DNA from 3 places in the Paenibacillus sp. ClWae2A genome. Region 1 is predicted to be linked to each of the others. Evidence: riboswitches for the same ligand, from Rfam matches in the RefSeq annotation. Region 1 holds a riboswitch; each other region holds the start of a gene.
What was found. Region 1 has a riboswitch for S-adenosylmethionine ahead of mmuP (S-methylmethionine permease). Riboswitches for the same ligand answer to the same signal wherever they lie in the genome.

Region 1 (10,093 bases):
TTCAGGCCAATCGCCGCAATCTGCGGCTCGGAACCAAACGTCTGTGCACATAACTCAAGCTGTGTGCCCTCGCTGATGCTTGTCCCGTCTTTTAAAGAAAAAGATAACCAGGCATACGCATGAGGAAACTCCTTCAGTAAATCAACCAGCACCTGTGCTTCCTGCAACGAAGGAATCGTCTCAAACGCCAGAATATCAGCACCCGCTTCAATCAGCGCCGCCATACGCGGACGATGGAATGCCGCCAACGTATCATCCGACACGCCGTAATGTCCCACATACTCTGAACCATCCGCCAGATAGGCGCCGTAAGGACCAACGGACCCGGCAATAATTGGACGTGGACGAAGAAAGTCTCCCTCGCCATCCCCTGTAAGATCTGTTATATGCTCCTCATTCTCCACCGTCTCTTCACGTACCGAAGGAGTTTTTACAAGCTGACCTGTCGAGCTTTCTTTCCCTACTAAACCACTCTGCACTTCTGCCCACACGTCATTTCTCGCCTGTGCAGCCAGTTCCACCGTCTTGCGAATCAAATCCAGTGCTGCCTGTTCCCCAATCCCTCTCTTGCGGAAGCCATCCACCGTCGCCTGATAACTGGATGTAATCGCACAGTCGGCTCCCGCTCGAAAATAATCCGCATGGACCTGAACAATAACATCCGGATTCTCAAGCAACACACGAGCAGACCATAGCGGATCATCCAGATCACAGCCATGCTGTTCGAGTTCCGTTGCCAGCGCTCCATCCAGAATCATGACCGGATGTTCACTCAGGATCTGTTCTATGGAGTTAGTCTGTTGTGCTTGCGTCATGTACTTGTCCTCTTTTCTTATTCACACGTTCTGTCAGATAATATGCAGCGTAACACACTGCGATAAACGGAACCCCACAATACAGCGCAATTCGCTGTGTCGGGTCAAAGGCAATACCTATGCATGAAGCCAGGCATAATATAAATGAAACAATCGGTACCACCGGATACAGTGGTGTGCGGTAGACCAGATCCTTGACCGCATGTCCTTCCCGCATATACTGTCTGCGGAACATGTACTGGGAAGCGCTGATGCTCATCCATACCGCAACGACAGCCAGACCTGAAATGGAGACCAGCGTAATATAAACCGTACCTGGTGCAATGATGCTGGACAGCAAAGCCAGCGCACCGCCGACCATACTGATCAGAAGTGCATTCAGCGGTACCCCGCTTTTGGTCAATTTGGCAAACCACGGAGAGATCGTTTTTTTATCAGCCAGAGACCAGAGCATACGTGAAGATGCATACAGGCCTGAATTGGCAGCAGAGAGAATCGCCGTCAGAATAACAAAGTTCATAATGTCTGCTGCATAGGGTACACCCACCCGCTCCATTACCGCTACAAATGGACTTTCCAGTACACTTGCATCCGACATAGGCAGCAAGGCCGACAAGATAATAATCGTTCCGATGAAAAAAATAACCAAACGCCACAGCGTGGTATGAATAGCTTTTGGTATCGTCTTTTCCGGATTCTCCGTCTCACCGGCGGCAATGCCGATTAACTCGGTGCCTGAGAATGCAAAGTTTACAGCAAGCATGGTCATCAATATCGCTGTAGCCCCATGAGGGAACCACCCGGATGCGGTAATATTCGAGAGAAATGGAGCCGGTTCAGAATCCGCCATGGGAATGATACCAAACATGGCTGCACCGCCGATAATAATAAAGATTACAATAGTAACTACTTTTACAGATGAGAACCAGAACTCGGATTCCGCAAATAATTTCACCGTTAAAGCGTTAAACAGAAAGATCATCAGTGCAAAAACCGCGCTCCATATCCATACGTTTACCGATGGGAACCAGCGCTGCATCAGCAGTCCGGCGGCTGTGAATTCGGAGCCAAGCGCAACAGTCCAGGTTAACCAGTATAACCAAGCCACCGTGTAGCCCGTTGCTGGTCCGATATATTTGGCTGCATAACTATGAAATGCTCCCGTCTCTGGCATATGAACAGACAGCTCACCAAGACAGAGCATTACCAGATATACAACTATGGCTCCGATCAGATAGGACAGAATGGTTCCCAGTGGTCCCGCCTGCTGAATGGTGTAGCCTGAGCTGAGGAATAATCCGGTTCCAATGACTCCTCCGAGAGAGAGCATGACCACATGCCGTGCCTGCATTTTCCGCTGAAAATGCCCTTTGTCGTTGTTGTTCTCCATACCTGCTGCTCCCCTACTTCTTCATCCAGAAAAAACAAAAAAGACCCACTCTTCCTAAAGAGTGCGCCGTTACTGACAAATAAAAACAAACGCTCCTATCTATCAGGCTGTTCACCCGCTGGAATTAGCACAGTATCCTTTAGATCTGTTGCTGAGGTTTCTAAGGGCCAGTCCCTCCACCTCTCTGGATAAGAAAATGATTTTTTATAAATATAGCGATCTATCATGAATGTGTCAACATTTAAATAATAAATGGCACACTCGCTATTCGGTGGAAGACCCCGGATTGATGATATTGATCTTTACCTCATAAGTGATCGGCACAGTGCTAAAAATTTTATCCCAATCTTTCTCGATCTCTTTCCACTTTCTAGGGTACTTTATTCGAAAGATCTCTGCAAAATCACCAACATCTACTTTGTAGGTATGCTGCAACTTGTATAGAACCTGACGAATTTGCTGTTCCGCCATATCAGAAAAATCACTTTCCAGTTCCTTGAGATAAGCTCCCTTTTCCTCTCTTTCAGGCGCACTCCAATCCTCCATCATCCAGCCTTTGGATTCGACTTGAACATGGAATGAGATTTCATCACCTTTGACCTTAGGAATTATTTTTGTTTTTTTGTCCTTCATTTCATATACAACGGTAAATCCTTTTTTGTTATATGTCTTCAATACGCCCCCACTTTTTTGGAGCAAGACCCAGGCTAAACCTTCCAGATCGGTCTGACTAAGCTCACCGATAAATTTCGTCTTTTTTCCATCGTAAATGCTGGCACCCGAAAATTTGTCCTCTCCATCATAACTCAACACATTTTGTAACAGGAAACTGGCACCGGATTGTATTTTTGCATCCAATTTGGCCAAGGTCATCGGTTGCAGCATTTTGCTGGTCAAGTACGAATTTTTGGTGATACCCGTAAGATAAAACGCCGGAATTTGTGAGGGGTCCTGTGAAGTCAGTACGTCTTCAGCACGATCGTGACTAACCAGAACAAGACAATTGGGACGAATGTCATTATCCCGCAGCACAAAATCAAGTAACTGATCCAGGCCATATTTTTTGGATATTTCTTTGGAGATCACAATAACTTTCAGATGGTGTCCTATGAGTGGACGGTCCCGTCGAAGAGCGAACTGCCGAAAGATTTGCAGCATCGAGTCTCCGGTGAGCTGTTCATTAGAATATGAGGTCTTCCCCGAAGCAGGAGAACCGGATTGTTGACTCTTTTGGGAGCTGGAATTGCCTGGCGCAATTTGTACCGTTGTTGTCACGTTGTTTTCCTTGGAGTATGAACCTCCCTTCGAGGCAATATCTTTCTCAAAGCGTGTCTCCCGGGCAACGTCAATTCCAAGACCAACATAAACACTCAGATCCTCAATTTCCCGGCTGCTCCAGCATCCGGATATGATCAGGAGAAGTGACAAGACAATGATGATGCGTATAAAGACACGTACCCCATTCATACATACCTCCCTCCTTTTTTTCGAATAAGACTTAGCAGCAATAACAGCAGAGGCATGAGGCCGAATAACAACACGGATACATTCCCCAACATGTCACCCAATGCAAAAGTTTCATACACGTTTTTGGGCATCAACGCCGCGATATAAATGAACGGTACCAGACTGTATATAATAATCTGCATCTTCTTCGTACGAAAAAGATCACGTATTCCAACGGAAGCGCAATAATGGGTAATGGTGAATGTTGAGAAAATTTGCATAATCCAGATCACCAGTAACAGGGATTCAAAACGCTCGAAAATCAACCCCTGAATTTCAAAGCTTCTTACCAGATCAAGCGTTGGCCAGGTCCTGGTTTTTATTCCATCCAGAGACAAACTGCCCACAACCATAACAACTGTAATCAGATAGACTATCGTGGATACGAAGATGCCCCAAATCATTGCCTTGTTGCTTTTTTTCGGATTTTTCATATAGGCAGTCATGATGAACATCACTTCATATCCCGTATACGACAGGAGCGAAGGCTTAAGTCCTTTGAGAACCGGCATAATCCCCTCACCCAACACCGGTCTCAGGTTATTGATCTGGAACAGTTGGTTACCTAGCAGGATTTCAATGACAAATATAATCAACGTAAGGGGCAAAATGATCTCAAATACTCGCACAATGACAGCCAATCCACCTGTGATCAGATAGATGCCAATCCACATGAAAACCATCACGATTGCCCAGTTGGGCGTCCGTTCGAGCAGATACATCCCGGTAACTTCGGCCATGACCCTGATTTCGAATGCAGCAATCACCATAAAGTACAGGATGATCGCGAGGCCCAGAATGTAGGCTACCCATGTTCCTGTGATCTCGCGAGTGAACTCAAATACCGTTTTCTCTGGAAATCTTCGGCATAGGGTGACCATAATGAGTCCGACTCCTGTGATGATCAGCCCGGACAGAATAATCGAGATCCATACATCAGGGGTTCCGACTGCATCACCGGTCGTTCGGGGGAGGGTCAGTATTCCGGCGCCAAGCATATAATTAACGATAATCACGACCGCCTGTGTGGTGCTAATCTTTCCTTGGGAGCCGTTCATTCCTTTTCACCTCCATGCCTTCAGGATTCTTTTTGTTTTCGGTCCTCGTCTATCGGTTTCGTCATATCCGGACGTAGTCTCATCATGCTGAGAGGTGCACGAATAACGAAATCCTTCCATTCCCTGAAACTGTAAGGGACAGCCGGCGCAACATAAGGCACCCCAAAGCTGGTGAGTCTTGCAACATGGGTACAGACAAGCAGAAAGAACATGACCACTCCAAACAATCCGAGCACTGCGGCGCTGAACATAGCAGCAAAGCGTAAAATACGCAGCGTGAGTCCCGCACTATAGACCGGAATAGTGAAAGAAGATATGGCTGTAACGGCAACTACGATCACTAAAAATTGGCTTATAATCCCCGCTTGAACCGCCGCCTGTCCAATAATCAGACCCCCAACGATTCCCATCGCAGGACCAATCGGCTTGGGCAAACGTATCCCTGCCTCCCGCAAAATTTCAATGGACAACTCCATAATTAACACTTCAATAATCGAAGGAAATGGCACTCCGGTTCTCGTTTCAATAATCGTTAAAACCAGCTTAGTGGGAATGAGCCCTGGGTTAAACGAAATGAAGGAAATATATAGTGCGGGTGCAAGTAATGCCAGCATGGCCGAAACAAAACGCAGAATTCTCAAAAATGTACCTGGAATCCATCGTTCATAATAATCTTCCGGTGATTGTAACAGCATACTGAACGTTACGGGCACAACCAATACAAATGGTGTACCGTCCAGCAGAATAGCAACTCTTCCTTCTAATAACGCACCCATGACACGATCTGGTCTTTCTGTATTGAGCACTTGCTGAAAAGGACTCAGAGTGTTATCTTCGATCAATTGTTCAACATACCCAGATTCCAGCATTGCATCCATATTCATCGCTTCAATTCGCTTCCGAACTTCCTCCACAAGTTCAGGGTTCGCAATATCCTCTATATAAGCAATCGCCAGATTCTTTTTGATCCGTTCACCTACTTCAAACTTCTCAATAAACAGACTTTGTTCGCTTCCATACCGACGTAATATACCTGTATTGTCACTTAACTCTTCAGTAAATCCAATACGAGGGCCTCTCAGCAATCCCTCCGACAAAGGCTCCTCCTGGCTTCGGGTTTTCCCTTTGGCAGTCCCGATTAACAGAGCACTTGGCAGACCATCTACCAGCAGCGCATTTTTGCCAAGAAGTACACCTATGGCTAACTCCTGCAGAGACTGGGTTTCCTGCACCTGACTAACGGGCAACATGTGATTGATTAAATAATCCTTGAGAAGATGTTCGTTTTTCGGAAGCAGGAAATCAGCCTGCTGCAGTTCCGGCACGCCTCGCAACATAAGCGGTGTGATCAGATGTTCATCAATCATTTCCTGGTCCACAAGACCATCAACATACATGATAGCAACCGATGTATTCGTGCCGCGAATAGTGAATTCCCGGATATGTACGTCAGCATTTTTACCAAACGTTTCTCTTGAACTGATCAGATCCGTAGCATAGTTTCCAGTAAGCTTAATATTGGCATATTTCCCCGTTTCTGCTTGCTGACCCTGGTCACTGGTATCAGACAATGATTTGTTCGCTTTCTCCATGCTATGATGGTTATTCTTACTGAAGCTTCCTCTTTTTACTGAATTATGAAACCAATGGGTTACCTTAAAGATGAAGATAGGCACAATAACAACCATCAAAGCTTGAAACCACACAGACCCCTCAGGTATGTATGACACGATTTTTGACCACATCACCCTCACCCCAATATTTCTCTGCATGACAAAGCTGCAGGTATTCCCAAGTATTGTGTCCCCGTTTGATCACAATAATTCCCGTTTTTTTGTGTACTGAACGACAAAAAAAAAACGGTTCCTGTATAAGGAACCGCTATTACTATATATTCTTATACGATTCTGGTTACATGCTCCGCCTTGGCATCCAGCAAGTGAGCCGATGCAGCAATTGCCATAAAGTCATTCAAAGCGATCTCAATCTGCTTCTGGCTCCGCTCGACGTATTCCTCTACTTTTTTGGTGCCACCTGTAATATTACCAATTTCCTTGGTTATTCCAGTCACGCTATCACGAATCTCGTTAATTGAATTCTCTACCATTATGGATAGTTTCCTAACTTCCTTAGCCACGATATCGAATCCTCGTCCGTATTCCCCTGCATGCGCAGCTTCAATGGCGGCATTTAATGCAAGTAACTGTGTCTGTGATGAAATCTCGCGTATCGTTCGTACCACACCCTGAATCGAACCCGCCTGTTCCTGCAAATGAGTCAGCGTTGCACGGTTAGTAGCCGACACCTCTGAGATATAGGAGATACTGGACATTAATTCCTGGCTCCGTTCAATACCTACATCTGCTTGCTCATTTAGCTCATGGGACATCGTTTTCAGCTCATTCACGACGACCGAAATGTTGTTCTGACGGTTGGTAATGTTGGTGGCGATTTTGGAGACACCCAGTACCTTCTGATTCGCCTCATCGTACACCGGCATATACGTCGCCTCAAGCCATACGGAATTTCCCTTTGCATCCTTACGTTCAACCTTGTCCTGGAAGCTGACACCATTTAATATTCCATTCCAAAAAGCATCATATTCCGGGGTATTCGCAAATTGACCGAAGCATAGTTGCTGATGCTTCATGCCATACATCTCTTCTACCGTATATCCCATCGTCTGAGCGAAGACTTCATTAACGTAGGTTACCCGCCGATCCAGATCGAATCGAATGATAGCGAGACTTTTCTCCATCGCCTTGATGACCATTGCATCGGTGACAACATCTTTCTTTTCCATATCTAATATAGACACTTGATAACCCCCACAGTTCATTCCATAATAGACAGCCTTTAACTAGCAAAACAACGATCAAAGCAACATATGTATCCATCAGGTTCTAATGACTCTTCTATTGATACCCAATTTGCAGCATTTTGGATCACCTGTTGTCATTTATTTTTTTTAAAGGGAAATCTGCTCCACCTCATCCGCAGGCAATGGCTTATCCCATCCTTAAAATGTCTCTGTATCTACGTATCGTAACACAAAGCAAAGAAGCATACACTTCTGTATTTCTAACATTTTTTCTGTTTTTTAGTAACCGTATAGCCCCTATATACAAGAAAACAGGACGATTTGTTGTGCATCGTCCTGTTCCTTATCCGGTCTTATCTTTATTATTTTTTTGTGGTGTCCAGCGCTTCGCTTCACTGTGATTCGGATACTGAATGCCCGCAGGGTAGGAGATCAGCTCGATCAGCATCCCCCAAGGTGCCCTTCCATACACAAACTGATTGCCTTCCCCACCTTCAATATGACCGGACAGTGCGCCAGGGTCTGTCAGCAACACCCCGCCCGCTTCCTTGAAGTGTCGTGTAGCTTCTTGCATATCGTCCACATACAACGCCATATGCTGCAATCCGTAATCCGATGCCCTAACTGGCTCAGATTGCGCTGTATTCGCGTACTGAAATAGTTCTATACTGGCACTCTCCCCGAGCGATAACATCCGAATATGAATAACCTTTGCTCCTGAACGCAGTCCTAATTTACGCTCTGCCTCAGGGCCTTCCTGTGGCGGATCATTCGGCGTTATATGGTCATAGACAAGTTGAGCTCCAAACGCCTGTTGTAGAAATAGTGTCGCCTGCTCCATATCCGGTACAGTTATTCCAATATGGTCGATTCCTCTCGTAATCATGTTATCCCTTCTTCCCTTTATCCATTGAACTTGCTTGTACACTGCGAAATCCGTACCTATATGATTTACACGAAAAGAGGTCCGCTATAACCATCGAGCTGTCTCACTCATCCTGATGGTTGTGCAGATGACCTTGTATAAAAACCGAAGAAAGAAGAGCGCATGATATCCATGGCTCTTCTTTCTTCGGTTTTTAAGTTAGTTATAGGTGTACATAACGAGTGAGTACCCGGGGGCTTAATATCATTTTAAAAATCGTGCACAGTGACACACAGCTGAATCGCAATGCCAAACGGGTCCCGCACAATACCATAACCTGGACTAAATTCATTTTGCTCGTAAGGCACCAATACCTTCACACCCTCATGTTGCATCAGAGAATGATACAGTTGATCGATTGTATCTTTATCCTTGGATTGAATACATAGTGACGTGCTGTTCCCCAGCTGCCATGCTCTCTCCGTGTCCATTGCTTCTTCCGCAATCATGACTTTGTTAACCCCAATCTCCAGCACCGAATGTGTAATATACTCATCTTGACCGGCGGGATACTCGAAGCCCGGGTTCATCTCCTTCATCTCTTTATAACTTTTCTTGAATATCACCTTGGCGCCCAGAAACTCCTCATAAAAAGCAATGGCTGCCGCCGCATCCCCGTTCATCGACAAAAATGGTATCACTTCAAAATTCATTATATTGCCTCCTTGTTCCTATTGGATTACACTTATCACTATAACAACGAAAGGTGCCAATCTGTGGCACCATTAAGAGGGTTCGATATGAAAAAATCAGAACGCATGAACCAGATGCTGCGCTTTATTAATCAAAAACAACAGTTCACCCTGCAAGATCTCATGCAGGAGTTCCAGATCTCCAAACGAACCGCGTTAAGAGATATCGCTTCATTGGAAGCGTTGGGTGCGCCCATCTATGTCGAATATGGACGCTACGGCGGATATCGACTGCTGCAGCAGATGCAACTGCCTCCCATTTCGTTTAATACGGGTGAGCTTCATGCCCTTTATTTTGCGATGCAGGCCCTCCGCAGCTTCTCCAGCTTACCCTTTCAGGTCTCTTTCCGGACCATACATGATAAGTTTATGAGCGCGTTATCCGATAAGCAACGACAGGATATTGAGAACATCCAACACCGGGTTTCCTTCCGTCATACGGAGCAGATTCGCGATAGTGCGCATTTGGAGTTTCTGTTGATGGCTGCTGTGCAGAATATAGTGATTCAGATTACGTATCCTGATCAGCGGAGAACTACTGATCAAAGGCCATCTCCTGCGAACCTTCCTGATTCTGAGCAAACAAATTCAGCATCTCGTACATCCAACACCAGCATCCGCACCATTCAACCCATCGCACTCTATGCGAGGAAAGGCTACTGGTATTGCCAGGCCTATGATCTGCATAAACAAGCGTACCGAGTCTTCCGCTGCGACCGGATCATTTCAGCCGAAGTATCCGACATTGAACCTTTGGCTCATGTTATTAACCTTCATGCACAGGATACCCATTCATTATGGGAACCATCGGAACAAGCAACTCCATTCAAATGCCTGATTGATGAAGCCGGGGTTGAGCTATTCCAGCAAGAACATTTTCCATCCA
Region 2 (10,093 bases), on a different contig from region 1:
GACCTGGATGATACACTTCAACCACCGCTGGGTGTTCAAGCAAGTATTTGGCAATGGTAAGTGCATTGTGCTCATGACGCTCCATGCGAAGAGCCAGCGTTTTCATCCCTTTCATCAACTGGTAGGAGTCGCTTGGAGACAATACGGCTCCAATGGAATTATGCAGGAACGCCATCTCTGCCGATAACGCCTCACCCTTGGTTATAATTAGTCCGGCCAGCACATCATTGTGTCCGCCCAGATATTTGGTAGCACTATGAATGATGATATCGGCACCCAGTTCAATCGGACGTTGGAAAAATGGAGTCAACAACGTGTTGTCAACAATCGTCAACAGGTTGTAACTTTTCGCCCACGAAGCAACGGCTTCCACATCGGTGATCATCATCAGCGGATTGGTTGGTGTCTCAATAAATACAGCTTTGGTATTCGACTGACGAACCTTCTCCATTGCTGCAAGATCATTCGTGTCCACATAACTTGCGGTTACACCGAAGCGGGACAGGATGCGTTCAAGCAGACGATAGGTTCCACCATACAGATCCAGCGATACAATCAGATGATCCCCTTGACCAAACATGGCAAAAATCGTTTGCAGCGCGGCCATTCCCGAGCTACAGGCAAACCCTGCATCACCGGACTCCAGCGCTGCAGCTGCTTCTTCCAACACTTTACGGGTTGGATTAGTCGTACGAATATAATCAAACCCCGTGCTTTGTCCAAGCTTCGGGTGGCGAAACGCAGTGGATTGATAGATCGGAAAGTTAATGGCCCCTGTTACCGGTTCATTGATGGACCCAATTTGTGCTAAGCGGCTTTCGATTTTCAACTTGTTGTTGTCTTCCATTGCTGCATCCTCCTGTAATCTCGATTAGATTTGCGGGCCAATATCGTAAGGTGTTTCTTGATACACATAGTAATTGAGCCAGTTAGAGAATAATAAGTTGGCATGAGCGCGCCAAGTAGCCGGTGGCACACGGGAAGGATCGTCATTCGGATAATAATGTCTAGGCAATGCGATGTCCAACCCTTTGGCTGTATCCCGGTCATACTCCCACTTTAATGAGAACGGGTCATACTCGGCATGTCCTGTGGCAAAAATCTGTTTGCCGTCTTTGGTAGCAACCAGGAAGATACCCGCTTCCTCGGATTCAGCCAAAATCTCTAAATTCTCATTCTTTTCAATATCTTCGCGTCTCACTTCCGTATGACGGGAATGTGGAACGTTGAATACTTCATCGAATCCACGCAGCAACGGAACATGTGGTTTGTTGATGGTATGTGGGAAAACGCCAAAACACTTTTCATCAAGCGGCACTTTAGGTACGTCAAAATGATGGTATAAACCTGCCTGGGAAGCCCAACATATGTGGAGGGTTGAAGTCACATTGGTTTTGGTCCATTCGAAGATCTCCTGGATTTCATTCCAATAGTTCACGTCTTCGAAATCCATCTGTTCCACCGGGGCACCCGTAATAATCATTCCATCGAAACGGCGGTGCTCAATCTCATCGAAGGTTTTATAGAACAGATCCAAATACTCCTGAGACGTATTCTTCGACGTATGGGATTTGGGATGTACAAGAACGACATCCACCTGAATAGGCGTGTTTCCTACCAGACGAAGCAATTGTGTTTCGGTCGTTTCCTTTGTGGGCATCAGGTTTAATATAGCGATACGGAGTGGACGAATATCCTGCTGGTATGCAGAAGTTTCATCCATGACGAAGATATTCTCTCCTTCAAGTACTTCTTTTGCTGGTAGCGTATCGGGTATTTTGATTGGCATGGTAAGTCTAACTCCTCCTTGTGCATAGATAGATGCAGCCACCACTGGTTTGATGTCTTCACATCAATACAGTTATAAACTGCCTTGAGCTTGTTTATAAACATTGAATTGCTCTTCCATCCAACGTTACAAACAACCTCAAGTTCCTTAGCGAAAATCACTGCTGAGAAGTCGGGGCATATGACAAAGACCTTCCTCGGATTTCGAGAAAGGTCATATGTAAATAGATATGCGCCTCTCTCATCTCTCAGTTACAACAGTGCCACTTGACACTTGGTCGCTGCAAGAATTAGCACCGTGCGGTATACCGCCGGTTGCCGGGTTTCATCGGGCCAGTCCCTCCACCTACTCTTGATAAGATTTCGCTGTATTAGATTGTAATTTAATATGGTTCACCGTCTACTTTATTACATTAATGCCCTCACGTCAAGTTGCAGTTCGCTGTCTGCTTCCCAGATCGGAACCGTTCATCATCCGTTGTCATACACTGCCTCAGGGCGCGAAATAGACACATTTTTGCGCTTGAAAGCACCTTGTACCAGCGGTATACTAAACAAGGTGTTATAAACCCTTATGTGAGAGGTGACATATTAAATGGATGGCGACCCGAGGCCTGACTGGCAGCCGAATTCCGACAAACTGCATAGAGAATTGACATCAGCATGCCGGCAGCGGGACGTGACTTCCGTTTGACTATATAGTGAACGCAGCCCTGATCTCCAGGCTCCGCTGCCGACCGGCTGATTTGTTCTTTTTGCGCCCATAATGATAATATCCGCCAAGTTGGCGGGTGCAGAAGGAGTAGATTAACGATGAAAATCCGGTTGGTAAACAACGGTGTATTTATTCCGGTGGACGACATTCAGCAGGCGCTGACTCCACCAGCGGAAGGATTTTACTGGATTGATGCAGATGTAGACGATTTGGCGGTACTTCAGCCACTGTTCTTGATGCATGATCTGGCTGTGGAAGACTGTCTGAGTGACGAAGAACAACGTCCTAAGATTGAAATTTATGAGAACCATTATTTTATTGTGATTAATAGCATCCGTTTCGATGATGAAGAGATATTTCTACGTGCGGTCAACTTGTTCCTCGGCAGACATTTCATTATTAGTGTTACAAAGCAAAAGGTCAGCGAATTGCGCACACTGAAACCAATCCTGTGGGAACAGGAAATCAGTACACCGGATCGTCTGCTGTATTTGCTGGTTGACTTGATTGTTGATAATTATTTCACCGTAGGTGACCGAATTGAAGCACGGATCGAGAAGCTTGAGGAAGATATTCTGATGCACACCAAAAAGTCACATCTGAATGAAATCATCGGGCTACGCAGTGAGATTCTGTGGCTGAAAAAAGTCCTTGGACCTCAGAAAGAGGTCATTAACACCCTGAACAAAAAAGATCTGCGTCTCATCGATGATCAACTGCAAAAGTATTTCAGTGACATCTATGAGAATGCTGTAAAAATATCGGAAACCTTTGAGACTTATCGCGACCTGATGGGCAACTTGCGAGAAGCTTACCAATCCAGTATTGCGAACCGGGCGAATGAGATCATGCGTGTGTTTACCGCCATTACCACGGTCTTCATGCCGCTGACCGTTATTACCGGTATATACGGCATGAACTTTACGAATATGCCAGAGCTTAACTGGAAATACAGCTATTTTGTTGTGATTGGCCTGATGGTTACACTGGGCCTGAGCATGTTCTTCATTTTCCGCAAGAAAGACTGGGTATGAACTCGTATGAAATAACAAAGACGAAGCGCTCCTCCGGGAGAAACGCCTCGTCTTTTTTCATTTCTGATCATTAACCAACATTCTTCTCTGTCTCTGCGTGCCGACGAAAGCGGATTCGAATCATGCGCAGTCTTTCATAGACCTGCTCCAGACTTCCTCCATCGGGCTTCTCTCCTCCATACACCTTATGTAATACTGGCTTCAGGAACGTATCTCCCAGCTCCTCATATGCACTCCATACGGCCTCTTGTTCGTTCTCTGGCATCACTGCCAGCTCCACATCAAGAAGACAATCGGTGTCATAACCTTCAAGATCCAGTGTCTCTAACAGCTCAATCAACTCACGTCGGGATAATCCGGATCGATTAACAATCTCCTCTAACGTATACCCTTCCTTCATGCCTTCAAGCACCTGCTTGCGGGTGGTGAACTTATCAAGTTCCTGCTTGTACTTCTGCTCTCTCTGTTTGTATAACCAACTCTCATACTCTTCTTCCTTCAGCGCCGTGTATACCCAGTCCAGCGGGAATGTCGTTGAACGCTCCAACCCGTTTGTAATCTCCATCCATTCCGAACCATACTCGGTTGCTTTACTCTCCCCTACGCCCGGCAGTTGCATCAGTTCATCCAGCGATTGCGGAACAAAGGCACTGATCAAACGCAGCAGACGATTCGTTGCAATAAAATACGGTGCCTTCCGGTCAGACACAGCTCTCTTCCTGCGCCATGTGCACAGGTCCGTATATAACTGCTCATTGCCGTATAACTCACTGTAACAATGGAGCCGCTGTCCACCATAACTGCGTGACTTCAGATCATCATTCTCATGAAATAACCCCTGTAACTGCGGTCGGTATCCCTCACTCATCTGTATGGCAAGCTGATGACGGTAAATATGAAGCAGCTCCTCCCAAGAAGTCCCTTCATACCAGATGCTGTCCTCACGCTCTCCTTCCTCGTAGCGACTCCATCCCAGCTGCCAACTATCTTCCTCTTCCCCAATCCATAGCTGTGCATACTCTGCATTCTGATCTGACATTCTGGACAATCTGTTCATGAAAATGACTTCCATATTCCGTTCCCTCCCTATAACAATTCAGCCAATATGGGTTAGTTATGCTACCTACAGGCAGCACAAAAAAAACACCTCTCCTGCAAAATTCATGCAAGAGAGGTGCTTCCTCATAAACCGTACTATGCTGTTGCCCATATCATACCACAATGGCAAAATTCGTCAATCCCTTATTGATCTACTTACTCAATGCCAATTTGGCAAGCGCCAGCGAACCACATAGTCCCGCATTGTCACCGAGTCCGGGTGAAACAACATACTGGTCAATCTCGGATTGAAGTGCAGGATGCTGAACGTATCCAGCCAGCAACTCCTGCAGTTTGCTACGAACCATCGGGAACAGGTGCTCCTGCTTCATTACTCCGCCACCCATGACGATTTTCTGCGGAGAGAGAATCAGAACATAATTCATCAGTGCGTGTGCCAGGTAATGTGCTTCAATCTCCCATGCTTTATGGTCTGCAGGCAGTTCATAAGCCGGCTGCTCCCAACGTTTGTTAATGGCTGGGCCTGCTGCAAGACCCTCGAGGCAGTCGCCATGGTACGGACAGAAACCCTCGTATGTATCCTCCGGATGTCTGCGTACAATGATATGCCCCATCTCTGGATGTGACAATCCATGGACCATTTTACCGCCAACCACAGCACCTGCACCAATACCTGTACCCACAGTGATATACAGACAGCTCTCAAGACCTTGTGCAGCGCCCCAGGTTGCTTCTCCAAGTGCTGCACCATTCACATCCGTATCAAATGTCATCGGTACATCAAAATGCTCCTTGAGCTTGCCAATCACGTTATACTGTCCCCAATGTGGTTTTGGTGTTGTTGTGATATAACCATATGTTGGGCTTCCTTCAATCGGATCAATCGGACCGAATGAACCTACACCCAGAGCTTCAATGCCTTTGCCTTCAAAAAATGAAATCACTTGAGCCATGGTCTCTTCCGGTGTTGTTGTTGGAAAACTTACGCGTTCCAGAACTTCTCCGTTTTCTGTGCCAATACCACATACAAATTTGGTTCCGCCTGCTTCAATTGCGCCTAAGATCGTCATGTTAGTCACACTCCCAAGTTAGTATAAAAAAGGAATTCGGATTGCCTTACTTGATGACACTATAATTACCCTGCTACTTATTCTCCAGCTTGGACAACCGTTTCATTAACGTTTGCCTCCAGCTGTCTGACAGCGCAGGAAGGGCCAGCAACGCCTGGATACCTTCGACATTTTCTTTCCCCTGATGCATAATTCGATTGGCCTCAAGAACTGTCATTGATGCAGGATCGGTGCTGATTCGTCGAAATATCGATAAAGGCCTTACCTCACCTTCTTGCAGTACCCGAAAGTAAAAGCCGGTATATCCACTCTCCTGAAAATAAACAGGCAGCTCCTTATAGTCATACCGCGCCCCCAGCTTGAAGCAAGGTTGTCTGGGCTGACTGACCTGCACTGTGGCTTCGCCCAACTCGTAGACATCACCAATCCGAACGTCCTCTTCGGCACAGCCTTCAACCGTCAGATTTTCTCCACAAGCCCCCCAGTTCAGCTTGCGATCCATCAGTTGTTCCAGCGCCGGATAACGGCTGTAATCGTATACACAAACGGCTTTGTCAGGGCCGCCATGATGCACCAGATCCGCCTGCGCGTCCCCTGTCATTCCAGTGAATGACAGGAAAACCGCGTCGGATATAGGATGTTTCACAATGCCGCTCAGCACTTCACGCTTCTGCCCAGGGAGCGGCTGCGGCAGTCCTACGTTAATGGCCAGAACAGCTGTATTACCCTCCCCTGGCTTTCGATCAGATGTGAGTGTCATTTGTGTCATACCTCCCATAATCACTTTCTTTTAACGCACAGAGCCGCCAAATACGAGTGTATTACTCAATAGCCGACCTGGAGAAGTCAGCATTTTGCCTCCGGCATACATACCCGAGGAAGCACCACCATCCAAATTCATGGCTTGCTTCGCACCAAGCTTCTGCATCACCGCTGCCCACTCCTTGATTGTTGCTCCGGAAACGGTAGCCAGCATAACCGAACCGTCTGCCATGATCGCAATACCACTTCTGGCTCCCGAAGCATTAAGAATCTTGGCATCCTTAAAACCTTCGCTCGTCGGATTTACAGCTACCTTGCCATCTTTCACCAAACGCGGGCCTGCTCCCACAGCAGTCACTACATCTTGCCAAGGGATTTCTTTACCCGCTGCGTTAGTATATCTGTAATTCATTTCTACGGTTGAACCAACGGTGAAACGATCCGAAGAGGACTTTTGGTTGCCTGTGAAGACCAATACCGAACCATTCTTAGGAATGGCTACATTGGTGTTAGGCACTTTTTTGGTCACGATGCCATTCTCCATGACTACTGCAGTACCACCTTTGAACCCAACTGTGGCACCTCGTTCAGGCGTGTACAGCATCGTAATGCTTGCATTCGCAGAAGGTGTTCGATTAATAAAGGTCGCATACCAACTGCGTGATTTGCCTTTAGTATCCGTTACTTTACCTGTCAACCTCACCTGAAGTGAATCCATGATCGCCGAGCCGTCTTCCTTAAATCCGATGGATGTTCCGTATCTTCCAATATGTATGACCTTACCATTTGCTATTAACATACCGTATGGATCTGGTGCTCCGTTATATGCTTCAAAAAATGCTCCGTTAATGGCTGCTTGAGCACCATAGGCTTTCACAATCGATGGCAATGTTGCCGTCTGGCCAACTTGTTTCTTCGCGAGTCCCACAGTAACCGGTGTTCCCTTTGGAATCGAAACGGTCTGTACGGTAAAATTACGTCCTGCTGCTTTTACTTTCTGTACTTTGGTGCTAATTGCTGCTTTGGCATCCACTGTCTGTGGCGCACTTACTGCTCCCGAAAGAATTACGGGCAAGGCGAGGACGAGGGCCATAGCCCCTGTCCACCACTTTTTACCTGTTCGTACGTTCTGCATGTTGCTCACCCTATTGCCACTCCCATCCAAGAGCCAAGGCTCTTCATCTCAAGTTGTTCAAACTTGTCCATCACCATATCCGGATCAAGACGCAATTCACAGATATCCAGCGCACAGGCAACCGGAACAGCACAATGTATCTCTGCCAGTTTGCGGGACAGATGAAGCATGTCCAGATCATTCTCAATCTTGCTACGCACCGAAGGGGTCAGTTTATCCATGTTGCTCAAAATTCCTTCAATGGAGCCGTATTCTTGTACAAGCTTCAACGCTGTTTTCTCACCAATTCCCCGTACTCCGGGATAATTGTCGCTGGCATCTCCCATCAGACCCTTCATGTCAATCACTTGACGAGGTGTCAGTTGTTTCTCAGCCATGAGCGTTTCAGGGTTGTACACCATGTAGTTGCCATGGCCTTTTTTCATAATGATGATACTTGTGCGGTCATTAATCAGTTGCAACATGTCGTGGTCACCCGTCAGTACCATAACATTCATATCAGTCTCTTCGGTATAATACTTCGCAAGCGTCCCGATGCAATCGTCGGCTTCGAATCCTTGTGCACCTATATTCGGAATACCCAGGCTATCCATCACTTCACGAATCAGGGCAAACTGGGGAATTAGGTCATCCGGAGCTTCGGCCCGGTTGCCTTTGTAGGCTGCATATTCTTCACCGCGGAACGTCTTACCGCCCATATCCCAACAACATACGACATGACTTGGCCCAAAAGTCTGAACCGCATCCCAGAAATAACGGATAAATCCGTAGACTGCGTTGGTAGGCAATCCTGCCTTTGTACGTCTGATATATCCGCTTGCAGATGTCGCATAAAAAGCACGGAACAACACCGCCATACCGTCTACCAGCAACAAAGTAGGTTCATTACGTTGATTCACTTGAATTTGTTCTCTCCTATCTAAATCTAGCATATAAAATACGAAACTAATTCTATCATTATAGCATAGTTCCGCCAACCATCGTTCAGCCAAAAAAGCCCTGAATTTTGAACAATTCAAGGCTGATATTCAGCGCGTTTATGCGTTATTCCATTCCTGCTCGTACGTTTCTTCCTTGAATCCAACCGTTACCTTTTCTCCATCCGTAACGATCGGACGTTTGATCAGACGACCATTGGAAGCCAATAAACGAATCTGTTCATCAGCGGACATGCCTGGCAGCTTGTCCTTCAATTGTTGTTCTTTGTACACTTCCCCGCTCGTATTAAAGAACTTCTTCACTTCCAATCCGCTCTTTTGGATGAGTTCTGTTAATTCAGATTCTGATGGCGGTGAGTCAAAAATAGGGATTAGCTCCAGCTCATGTCCTTGAGCTTCAAGCCATTTTACAGCTTTGCGGCATGTGCCGCATTTGGCATATTGATATACTTTTAAGTTACTCATGGTATGTGTTCCTCCTCTGCTCCGGTTTCGACTTCTCGCTTCCCTTGGTTTGCTTCGCAAATCCAAAAGTCGCTCCAAATCGATACCATCGCCATGCAACTTTACTCATTTTTGCGAATGAGTTCAAAAACACTCATTCGCTATATTTCTTTGGACCAAGACCTTCCAAACTAAGAACTCTAGTTTAAGAGGTGAGGCTTTAGAACCTTTAGGACTAATGAGCCTACAAACCTTAAGATTAGCCTACGGCATGTTGTTCGGGTGCATGAAGCACTCCTCACTTGGAATAGCCACCAGCGTTGAACCTCAAGCAGAACGGGCCGACAGGATTGCCTGTACAAAAAGCTACGACACCTACTGCACAGAGGGCGTATCTAAGGAGTCCTAAGGCCCTCTTCGCAACTTCCTACAATTCTTCTCTGGGAGCTGCCTCATCATTCAAACGCTTCTCCAACGCGGCCATATCTACTGGAAAAGGAGCCTGGAACGTCATGCGTTCCTGTAGAATTGGATGCTCGAACGTCAGCTCACAGGCATGTAATGCCTGACGTTCAATCCAGCTGTCCCGTTCCTCTCGTACAACCATCGTCTGCTCATCGATTCCGTCCACAGGGAGTGTCTTGTACATCCGATCTCCGATTAACGGGCAACCGATGGACGTCATATGTACCCTGATTTGATGGGTTCTGCCACTTTCCAGCTTGAGGCTTATCGCACTGACGCTGCCCCCTGACCAACGTGTTAAAGTCGTGTACAGCGTTCTTGCAGCGTAACCATTTGGTGTAACAATTCGGCGGTGTGGCTCTTCAGGATCGCGGTCAATCGGTCCGTCCACCGATCCTTGTTCCGGGACAGGGCTGCCGTGCACAAGCGCAATATATTTCTTATCCACTGTCCCTGCAATCATCTGTTCAGACACATGCTGATGCACATAAGGGTTCTTGGCTATTGCGAGCACACCTGACGTTTCCTGATCAAGTCGATGAATCGGTCTGAACCGGAAGCGCTCGCCCTTGGTTTTCCAGTAATGAACGACTCCATTTGCCAAAGTACCTGTGTAATGTCCATGTGTCGGATGAACGATGATGCCCGCATCCTTGTTTACAATAAGCAAGTGCTCATCTTCA
Region 3 (10,093 bases), on a different contig from region 1:
ATAACAAAAAGACCTCCATAACGTAATTAGTACGAAACTAATACGTCATAGAGGCCGTGATTCACAACCCTGAAATGCCATTTCAAGGATTGATAACGTTCATCGTCCGGGGTTTTTAACCTAACGAAATACCTGCGCAATTCACAATCTGCACCGTTAAGGCTATCGTTACAGGCTTGCGTCCGTCATCCGTTATCGAATGCGCTCAAACCCGCGCCAACTTAACAATCCTTGTCAGGCACACCCGCGTCTTCCTTCGTACGGAAAGAAGATCCACAACCACAAGTGGCTACCGCGTTCGGATTATGGATGGTGAACCCACCCGTCATACCAGACTCTTCAAAATCAATTTCGAGTCCATTCAGATATTTCAGGTTTTCCTTCTCAACTACAACCTTCATGTTCTGAATATCCATATACAGGTCCTCATCGGACTCTTTATCGTCAAAGCCCATGGCGTACGAAAATCCGGTGCAACCGCCCGGTGCTACGCCAAGACGCAGGAACATACCAGGTGTCTCTTGCTGTGCAAGCATCTCTTTCAATCTGTCAGCAGCCGTTTCGCTGATGTTAATCATGCCAGGTCACTCTCCTTTTTCATATAAAATCATGTTCAAAAAGGGCGCTTTTCAGTACCAAGAAGATGGGATGAAGATAGAAATGGAGTAGCGGAGCGTAGGCAAAACTACGTGAGCAATAACATTTCGGCTGAATCCCATATTCGACGCTGAGATGCCGCTAGGCATCCTTCGTAATCAAAAGCGTACTTTTTGAACAACCTTTCGTTAACTCTTCTTTAAATTATACTCCACCCCGTCAAGGGTCTCAAGTCATGTTTGCCTCTTTCCGCGTTCCCCCTGTACTCCTTTTTCTTCCCAGTGTATTGAACCCCCGGGACACGAGGTTTATAATGAATAGGTGGTCGCACTGAAATGTCGGGATTTTGTCATGACTTATTCAGACGATGGTCATAATTGGAGTTGTAATTTTTTTCACATTTCGAGACTGCAACGCAGTCCCTAATGCATATATGAGTCACAACAGACTCCATTTTTTTGAAAAAATTTAGCTTTCATATGCAGCACACGCTGCACCGGGTAAATAAGAGTTAGTCCATATAAGAAGGCGGCAGTTGACCGCATCTTTGCTATGTAGTTCTGTAAGTCAGGTCCTACACACAACTCAATTCCGGTAAAGAACAGGAGGAAACAGTATGTCTACATTGGTAACACCGTTCACAGACAAAAGAATGGCTGAAATCGTTGAGAAAGTGCAGAACGGCGTAAGGCTGAACGTAGAAGACGGCGTATATCTGTATGAAACAGATGATCTGCTGACTTTGGGCCAGCTGGCCAATGAGGCCAACCTGCGGAAGAATGGTAAGAAAGTATATTTCATCGAAAACATGAGTCTTTATTTTACAAACGTATGCGAAGCCCGCTGCGCTTTTTGTAATTTCCGCAAAGACCAGGGTGAAGAAGGCTCTTATACATTATCCGGTCAGGAAATGATCGATTATGTAGAACAGCATATTCATCCGGGCGTACGTGAGTTCCATATCGTAGGCGGACATAACAACCATGTTCCTTTTCAATATTATGTCGATTCCCTGCGTGCTTTAAACGAGAAATATCCGGATGTTACGCTAAAAGCTTACACGGCAGCCGAGATTGATTTCTTCACTCGGATTAGCGGACTCAGTATCAGAGAAGTTTTGCAAGAACTGCAAAAAGCAGGTCTGAAAACATTGACTGGTGGCGGCGCTGAGATTCTGTCAGATGAGTATCGCAAAAAAATGCGTGTAGACAAAGCCAACGTGGATCGTTATCTTGAGGTGCACCGCACAGCTCATAATCTCGGCATGCGTACACATACAACGATGTTGTATGGATCAATCGAATCCTATGAAGACCGCGTCAACCATATGGTGCAGATTCGTGAATTGCAAGACGAGACCAACGGATTCATGGTCTTTATCCCGCTTTCCATGCAGCCAAAAAGTAAAAACGCGAGCATTATGCGTCGTAACTCGGCTTACGAGGATCTCAAAACAATTGCGATCAGCCGTTTGATGCTGGATAACATCGATCATATTAAAGCCTACTTCATTAACATCGGTCCACAACTCGCTCAAGTCGCTCTTGGATTCGGTGCTTCGGATGCACACGGTACGATCGTTCGCGAACGGATTAGTCATGCGGCAGGTGCACTCACACCTGAAGGCCTTACACGTAAAGAGCTCATCTGGCTCATTAAGGGTGCAGGACGTATTCCGGTAGAACGTGATACGTTCTACAACGAAATTCAAGTGTACGAATAGGATATAAATAGAACACCATTTACAATCAATATTGCATCAGCACCACTCCAAAACGCAGCTTTCATTATAGGGAGACGTTTGAATTCGAGTGGTGCAAACTGCTGAATGATATCTTCAATTTTCAATGTCACCTTTTCAATTATTCAAATCCAAACAAAAGGAGCAGCTATGTCATTGCATAGCTGCTCCACAGTTTACAGCCCCATTTCAGTGGGACTGATGCAGAAAGGAAGCCGAGTCATGAAAAATTTCGTCATTCTTGGAGGCGGCTATGGCGGCCTCACCATCATCAAGGAACTTCTGGAAGGTAAAATTCCATCCGATACACAAATTATTTTGGTGGACCGCAGCCCCTTTCAGGGATTAAAGACAGAATATTACGCACTCGCAGCAGGAACCGTATCTGATTATGACCTGCGTATCCAATTTCCAGTGAGCGATAAAGTCACTTACCGTTATGGAGAAGTTACTTCGATTGACCTGGAACAGCGTCAGATTGAATTTGAAGGCCAAGACCCGCTCGTATACGACAAACTTGTCATTGGACTTGGTTGTACAGACCGTTTCCACAACACACCAGGCGCCGAAGACTACAGCTGTACCATTCAGAGCTTTAGCAAAACACGCGAGACCTACCTTCGCCTTAATGAAGTCAAAGCCTATGGCAATGTGCATATCGTAGGCGGGGGATTAAGTGGTGTCGAGATGGCAGCCGAACTTCGTGAGAGCAGACCGGATCTGAACATCAGCATTCTGGATCGTGGCGAGCGTGTATTATCTGCTTTCCCACAACGTCTGTCCGTGTATGTGCATGAATGGTTCAACGAACACCAGGTAGAGACACGCGGACATATCGCCATTTCACGCGTTGAACCTAATGCCATCTATAACCGGGATGAACAGATTCTAACGGATGCTGTTGTGTGGACTGCAGGCATTCAGCCCGTAAAAGTGGTACAGGATCTGGACGTGACCAAAGACCCTCAAGGACGTGTCGTCCTGAATGAATACTACCAAATCCCGGAATATACCGATGTGTATGTCGTTGGTGACTGTGCCAGTGTACCTTATGCACCTAGCGGTCAAGCTGCGGAAGTACAGGGTGAGCAGATCGCTCATATTCAGCATGCCCTCTGGAAAGGCGAAAAGCCCAATCCACATCCTCTCAAGCTTCGTGGCACACTCGGTGCACTCGGCAAGAAGTCTGGGTTTGGGCTGATGGGTAAAACGTCCATGATGGGACGTGTACCTCGTATTTTGAAAAGTGGTGTGCTCTGGATGTCCAAGCGCCATCTCGGTTAGTCGAGATCGAGCTCGTCCCAGACATCGGCTTCGGCAATTTTGGCCAGTATGGCGTTATATAGATCTTCCACTTTGTCCGTGATGACAACTTCACCATTCACCAGTGCAAAAGGAGTCATAGAACATTGGCCGCAGTTGGTGAGGCAGCCGTATTCAATCACATCATAGTCTGGATTTTCTTCCAGTTGATCCATGACTTCATCTGTGCCAAAATGCATATTATTGGCACAAAATTCAATAATCGGTCTCATTTAAGTTCACCTGCTTTGTTTGACCATTTTAATTTGTGGCCATTTGTAATATAATATAGGAAGGAAAGGAGTTGAACAATATGAGCGAAAACGCACAAAGCACCATGTATGATGAGGTATCTGATGTGCTTGATAAACTTCGTCCGTTCCTGCAACGCGATGGCGGTGACGTGGAACTGGTCGACGTGGAGGACGGCATCATTAAGCTGAAACTGGTCGGTGCCTGCGGCAGTTGCCCAAGCTCCACCATTACCTTAAAAGCCGGGATTGAACGCGCCCTTCTCGAAGAAGTTGAGGGTGTACAAGAAGTCGTACAAGTATTCTAATCAATCCTTCACGAAATAAACCTCAAGAGCCTTTCGCTTCGCATGAAGCGGAGGGCTCTTTTTTTGTGTGCATATGCAGAGAGTCCATGTTCACAGTCACCTTGACCCGTTTCCACGTACAATCCTTCAATTCACCTTTTAAGTATCCTCGCGCTGTATGGTTGGACGAATCGGATCAAGTCCTCCAGATACATCCATAATGTTGCCTGTTATAAAATCGGAATGATCAAGACACAGATACGTAATCACTCGTGCAATATCTTCACCGCTGCCTGGGCGCCCTCTTGGCGTTTCCTCGTCGGTGATGCCTGCCATTTCATCAATCGTTTTCTCTTTGTTCGCACCACGAATGTCACCTGGACATACCATGTTAACCGTAATTCCATACGGGGCTTCTTCAACCGCGAGTGTCTTTGTAAAAGATACCAGACCCACCTTGGCAGCCGCATATACGGCGCGATGAGGCCAAGATCTCGCTTCTCCAGCATGACTGAAGCCAAAATGGATAATGCGTCCCCATTGCTTGCGTCTCATCTCTGGCAATACACGCTGATCAAGTAACATCGGTCCCAACAGATTTCCCTGCACAAGCATCTGGACCTCAGCTTCAGAATAATCCGCAAATAATCGTCGTTCACGGACAAATGGACCTGCGTTATTCACCAAAATATCAATGCTGCCCAGGTTACCTTCCACCTGCTCAACCAATGAAGAGATATCTTCCACCTTGGATATATCAGCCTGGATGGCAATGCACCGCACACCCTTGGCTATAATCTGAGCCTTTAAAGCCTCAGCTTCTGTTCTGCTGTGTACATAGTTGAGGGCAATATTACACCCTTGATCTGCCAGACTGAGGGCCGTCATTTTACCAAGACCTTTGGCACTTCCCGTTATGAGGGCAATCTTTCCCTTCACGTTCATCCCCCTCTTCAAAGAGCAGTCACTATCCAGTATAAAAGATTTATCGTCCTCCTACAACTCGCTTATCCACAAGGGATTATCCACCTTTAATTCCAGATATATCTTGATTGAAATCGGAAGTCTAACCAGCAATAGCGAATTCGGCTCGTGGTATGTTGTGTTCGAGTACGTGAAGACAGGTTATATCCATGATGACGATCAAAATTTAAGTGCCGAAGAACTGTTAAACAGTTATATCCGAGGCACAGAAGAAGATAACAGAGAACTTGATCCTGAATATAGAACGTACATAACGGGGTGGGAAATCGAACCGGCATATGACAGTACCAAACATCAGTTGGTTTACTCCCTTGGTTTCAAGAATGCTGATCAGCAAGCCATGGTCAATTACAATGTAAAACTCCTGACACGCGAAGGATACATCACAGCCATTCTGGTTACAGATACGGCCAACTTTCAACAGAGCCGCCAGGCATTTGAGGAAACTGTCCTTAATCAACTTAGCATCAATGCAGGATATACCTATGAGGAGTACAATGCTTCGACTGACAAAACATCCACTAAAGGGCTCAACAGTCTTCTGATGGGCGGGATCGGGTACACGGCTTCCCAGAAATTCAGTTCTCTTCTTTTGCTCAAAAAAGGATGGACCTTGATCCTGGTTGTCATCCTTGGGCTGATCGGTTGGATCAGATACAAAATCAAAAGCTCAAATGGAGAAGAAGAGAAACTCTCTCCCTCTGAGAGGACGTACCTGCAAGAAGCGGATGAACAGCAGCATGCTGATCAGAATGAATTATCCTATTACCGCCAGTCTGGACATCAATCCGACGTGGATAAATCAGAAAAACTTTGACCTATGTTGATCCCCACGTCAGCACAGATTAGGAAACATAAAATAAGCCGTATATCTCTTCTAGAGAGACATACGGCTTATTCTTAATAGCTTCACATCATATCATACATATCGTGAATTATTCAGTTGCAGGTTCAACTGCACCTTTATAACGCTCTTTGATGAATGTTTTCACTTCTTCCGAGTGCAAGGCAGCAGCCAGTTTCTGAATGGCATCTGAATCCTTATTGTCCTCACGGGAAACGAGGATGTTTGCGTATGGGTTACCTTGCAGATCTTCGATCAGCAAAGCATCATTTGCCGGATTCAGGTTTGCTTCAAGCGCATAGTTAGCGTTGATGAATACCAGATCCGCTTCATCCAATTGACGAGGCATCATGGCTGCATCCAGCTCGATGATATCCAGGTTCTTCGGATTGGCTGTGATATCTTGAATCGTAGATGTAATATTTGTGTTGTCTTTCAGCGTAATGATGCCTTCCTTCGCGAGCAACAACAGTGCACGTCCCCCATTGGATGGGTCATTTGGGATTGCTACTTTTGCGCCGTCAGCCAATTCATCCAAAGACTTAATCTTCTTGGAGTATCCACCAAAAGGTTCAACATGAACAGGTGTTACAGAAACGAGGTTGAATCCACGTTCTTTATTCTCTGTGTCCAGATAAGGTTGGTGCTGGAAGAAGTTTGCATCCAATTTTTTATCAGCAAGCTGCTGATTGGGTTGTACATAGTCATTGAACGTAACGACTTGCAAACGAATACCTTGTGCTTCCAGTTCAGGCTTGATGCTTTCCAAAATCTCTGCGTGTGGTGTAGGTGAAGCTCCAACTTTCAATTCAACTGTTCTTGGTGCACCTGCTGAATTGTCTGCGCCGCTATCGGCGTCCTTGTTGTTTCCGCAAGCTGCGAGAACCGCAATCAACATAAGGCTAAGTAAAGCAAAAGACCATTTTTTCATGTGTAAAACCCCTTCTCTAATCATTTTTTTCATGTAGCGTCCGCATGAATGCATAGCCATCATGTTATCTATGTGTTATTTCCTGGTGAAAAATGTAACCAATCGATCTCCAGCCATCTGGAGAATTTGCACTAGAATAATCATCGACACTACGGATATGATCATGATTTCATTTTGATAACGATAATACCCATAGTTGATTGCCAGCGTTCCTAGTCCTCCACCACCAACCATGCCCGCCATTGCCGTATAAGAGACAAGTGTAACGATGGTAATGGTTATCCCAGCAACCAAACCAGGTAACGCCTCAGGCAGTAATACCCGTCTTACAATCTGTCCGGTCGATGCACCCATCGACTGCGCCGCTTCAATGACACCCCGGTCAACTTCTCGCAACGTCGTCTCCACCAATCGAGCAAAATAAGGAGCTGCTGAAATAACTAAAGGTGGTATAACACCTAACACACCTGTAGCTGTACCGACGAGTGAACGAGTGAACGGAATAAGAGCAACAATCAATATGATAAATGGAACTGATCGCAAAATATTCACAATTAAGGACAATATAATGTACACCGTCCGTGACTTGATCGAAGCAGATCGGGCTGTCATGAACAGCAGCACTCCGAGCGGTAAACCAAAGATTACGGTGAACAAGCCTGATACACCCAAAATTTGCAGTGTCTCAATGGAGGCTTTACCAACCTCTTCCCAGCGAACTGTTGAAAAATCCATCTAACGAAGCACCTCCACATCAAGTCCCTCAGTGGTTAACTCTGATATCGTCCGATCAATCGCATTTGAATCACCCTCGAACCGAACGGTCAGCTGCCCATAAGGAACCTGTTTAATCGTAGAGATTGTACCCTGCAGGATGGCAAAATCCACACCCGTTTTACGTACCGTCCTGGATAAAATCGCTTCATACGTTTTGTTACCCAGAAAGGATATCTTCACAAGTTTGGAAGCAGCACCTGCTTGCAATTCAACGCCTGCATTTGTCAGAGCGGTCTCTTCCAGAGCAAGTCCAGCTTCATGGTCACGCATCATGAAGTCACGCGTAATGGCATGCCGCGGCTTCAGGAATACTTCTGTTACAGGTCCCTGTTCCACAATGCCGCCTTGATGAATGACAGCCACCTTGTCACAGATGTTCTGAATGACATGCATTTCATGTGTAATCAGCACAATTGTGAGGTTGTACTTTTCATTAATGTCCAGCAATAACTTCAGGATTGAATTTGTCGTCTGCGGATCAAGTGCCGAAGTAGCCTCATCACAGAGAAGTACATTTGGATCACTTGCAAGTGCTCTCGCAATCCCTACACGTTGTTTCTGTCCACCCGATAATTGAGCCGGATATTTGCTGCTATGGTGCTCCAGACCAACCAGTGCGAGCATTTCCTTCACTTTGCGATCAATGGCTTCCTTGGGTGTATTCACAAGTTTTAGCGGAAAAGCTACATTGTCATATACCGTTGCCGAAGATAACAGATTAAAGTGTTGAAAAATCATCCCGATCTTGCGTCTCTGTTGCTGCAATTCGGTTTTGCTCAGTTCAGTCAGGTTAATCCCATCAACCCATACTTCACCCTCTGTAGGCCGTTCCAGCAAATTAATACAGCGAATCAATGTACTTTTGCCCGCTCCGGAATGGCCAATCACGCCGTAGATTTCGCCCTTTTGGATGCTCAAATTCAAATCGGATAACGCTGTTGTAGATTTTGTTCCTTTGCCGTACGTTTTCGTTAAACCTTTTAATTCAATCAATCGCACTTGCCCCTTTCCAACCACCTACATGTATCTTTACCCGATCTAAAGGAAAACTCCCCTTAAAGTACAAAAAAAGAGCCCTTTGCAGATACAAAGAGGGCTCTTCACGTGAAAGAATATACCTTCTCATCTGCCAAAATCGTGTCTTGCACCATTTTGTAGGAATTAGCACCTAACATCTATAACGAATGATACATGTATCATGTCATTACAAATCGGTTGCCGGGCTTCATCGGGCCTGTCCCTCCGCCGCTCTCGATAAGAAATATGTTGTTGTAGGATTTTATAAGTTCATGTAGTTTATGCTTTATAATGTGAACGTAACTTTTGAAATATCAATTATATCCGTGTAACATTCGATTGAAACTCAGTATATTCCAAGTATTCCGATTTGTCAAAGGGAATTATTTCTTTGCCATATTTTATTGATATAGCTATAAGAGGCTGTTAATGTTTCACAAACCATATCGACGCCCTGACGCATTTCCTGTACATGCTGATTCAGATCCTCCAATTTCACTTTACCTTGCAAGGTCTGGTGTAACTGCCACAGGTCATCGTGCATTTCGGAGTTCATGTAGTGAATTTCCATATTACGACGTTTGCGCAGCTTGCTCATCGGCTCACGATAAGAGTCCTTGATCTGAATCAATCGCAACGCAAGATCATGATGCTCCCTCGCATACTCAAACTGTCTTAACACAGTAAAATAAGAAAAATGCGCTTTGGTATTTGAAGTATTCAGTTGGAATATTTCATTCAAGACGGTGCCTACTTTATCCAAAATGGCAAAGCAGCGAATGAAGCCATCTTTGTAGAAATACACATACCGGGCATATTCGGCTTTTTCAGCCGGCGTCATATCGTCCGTTGAGCCTGCAACAACCTTTTTGCGAAAATGAGCAGCAGCGAAGCAGCTTTGCTCCAGTTCATCCAGTGAGGAGATGAGCCCTTGGGTCCAAACATACAGTTTCCGATAGTCATGCGTGGGATCATGATCCACATGCATTTGTCGCTGAAATAGCTCAAGCGTGTGCGCCATTGCGTCCATCGCTGCCTTCAATTTACCTTCATTTATACGTGGCTTTTCCCCCAACAACGTTCGCAGCATATCTAACCTCCTCTTTTCCAAATCAACAAGAATTCATCACCGTAAACGTAACACATCATCCATTCCGTGTAATTGCTGCTTGCCATAGGTTGCCCTGATCCCCCTGACATCAAACAAAGTCCACCTGTCCAATGATGTACATCACTGGATGGTGGACTTTCATATTTAGCCCAATACCTTTGGAAAAAGAATGGATCTATATCTTAGAAACGATTAGCCGGTCGATGCAGCTTGTACACCAGGAAACTCATATACGTTAAGACTCCGAACAA

Region 2: it holds a riboswitch for S-adenosylmethionine, as region 1 does, so the genes downstream of both, metA (homoserine O-acetyltransferase MetA) here and mmuP (S-methylmethionine permease) in region 1, are expected to answer to the same signal.
Region 3: it holds a riboswitch for S-adenosylmethionine, as region 1 does, so the genes downstream of both, QVE09_RS17940 (methionine ABC transporter ATP-binding protein) here and mmuP (S-methylmethionine permease) in region 1, are expected to answer to the same signal.

Annotation. Positions count from the first base shown of each region.
Region 1 covers NZ_JAULSQ010000024.1:18,088-28,180, reverse strand. The annotation lists gene mmuM (homocysteine S-methyltransferase) at 1-815, opposite strand, end outside; gene mmuP (S-methylmethionine permease) at 793-2,205, opposite strand; SAM riboswitch class I at 2,298-2,400, opposite strand; gene QVE09_RS31005 (Ger(x)C family spore germination protein) at 2,470-3,672, opposite strand; gene QVE09_RS31000 (GerAB/ArcD/ProY family transporter) at 3,669-4,769, opposite strand; gene QVE09_RS30995 (spore germination protein) at 4,790-6,514, opposite strand; gene QVE09_RS30990 (methyl-accepting chemotaxis protein) at 6,667-7,587, opposite strand; gene QVE09_RS30985 (VOC family protein) at 7,934-8,476, opposite strand; gene QVE09_RS30980 (VOC family protein) at 8,725-9,168, opposite strand; gene QVE09_RS30975 (helix-turn-helix transcriptional regulator) at 9,256-10,093, shown strand, end outside.
Region 2 covers NZ_JAULSQ010000002.1:937,022-947,114, forward strand. The annotation lists gene QVE09_RS10350 (PLP-dependent transferase) at 1-847, opposite strand, end outside; gene metA (homoserine O-acetyltransferase MetA) at 872-1,789, opposite strand; SAM riboswitch class I at 2,027-2,150, opposite strand; gene corA (magnesium/cobalt transporter CorA) at 2,602-3,537, shown strand; gene QVE09_RS10365 (HRDC domain-containing protein) at 3,608-4,609, opposite strand; gene QVE09_RS10370 (ROK family protein) at 4,788-5,666, opposite strand; gene QVE09_RS10375 (MOSC domain-containing protein) at 5,740-6,426, opposite strand; gene QVE09_RS10380 (phosphodiester glycosidase family protein) at 6,457-7,563, opposite strand; gene QVE09_RS10385 (5'-3' exonuclease) at 7,569-8,462, opposite strand; gene QVE09_RS10390 (arsenate reductase family protein) at 8,601-8,966, opposite strand; gene QVE09_RS10395 (RluA family pseudouridine synthase) at 9,373-10,093, opposite strand, start outside.
Region 3 covers NZ_JAULSQ010000005.1:268,043-278,135, forward strand. The annotation lists gene QVE09_RS17895 (HesB/IscA family protein) at 222-578, opposite strand; gene mqnE (aminofutalosine synthase MqnE) at 1,214-2,320, shown strand; gene QVE09_RS17905 (NAD(P)/FAD-dependent oxidoreductase) at 2,561-3,622, shown strand; gene QVE09_RS17910 (YuzB family protein) at 3,619-3,873, opposite strand; gene QVE09_RS17915 (NifU family protein) at 3,954-4,199, shown strand; gene QVE09_RS17920 (SDR family oxidoreductase) at 4,338-5,117, opposite strand; gene QVE09_RS17925 (DUF2167 domain-containing protein) at 5,227-5,979, shown strand; gene QVE09_RS17930 (MetQ/NlpA family ABC transporter substrate-binding protein) at 6,098-6,937, opposite strand; gene QVE09_RS17935 (methionine ABC transporter permease) at 7,013-7,672, opposite strand; gene QVE09_RS17940 (methionine ABC transporter ATP-binding protein) at 7,673-8,707, opposite strand; SAM riboswitch class I at 8,834-8,975, opposite strand; gene QVE09_RS17945 (Cthe_2314 family HEPN domain-containing protein) at 9,105-9,821, opposite strand; gene QVE09_RS17950 (COX15/CtaA family protein) at 10,025-10,093, opposite strand, start outside.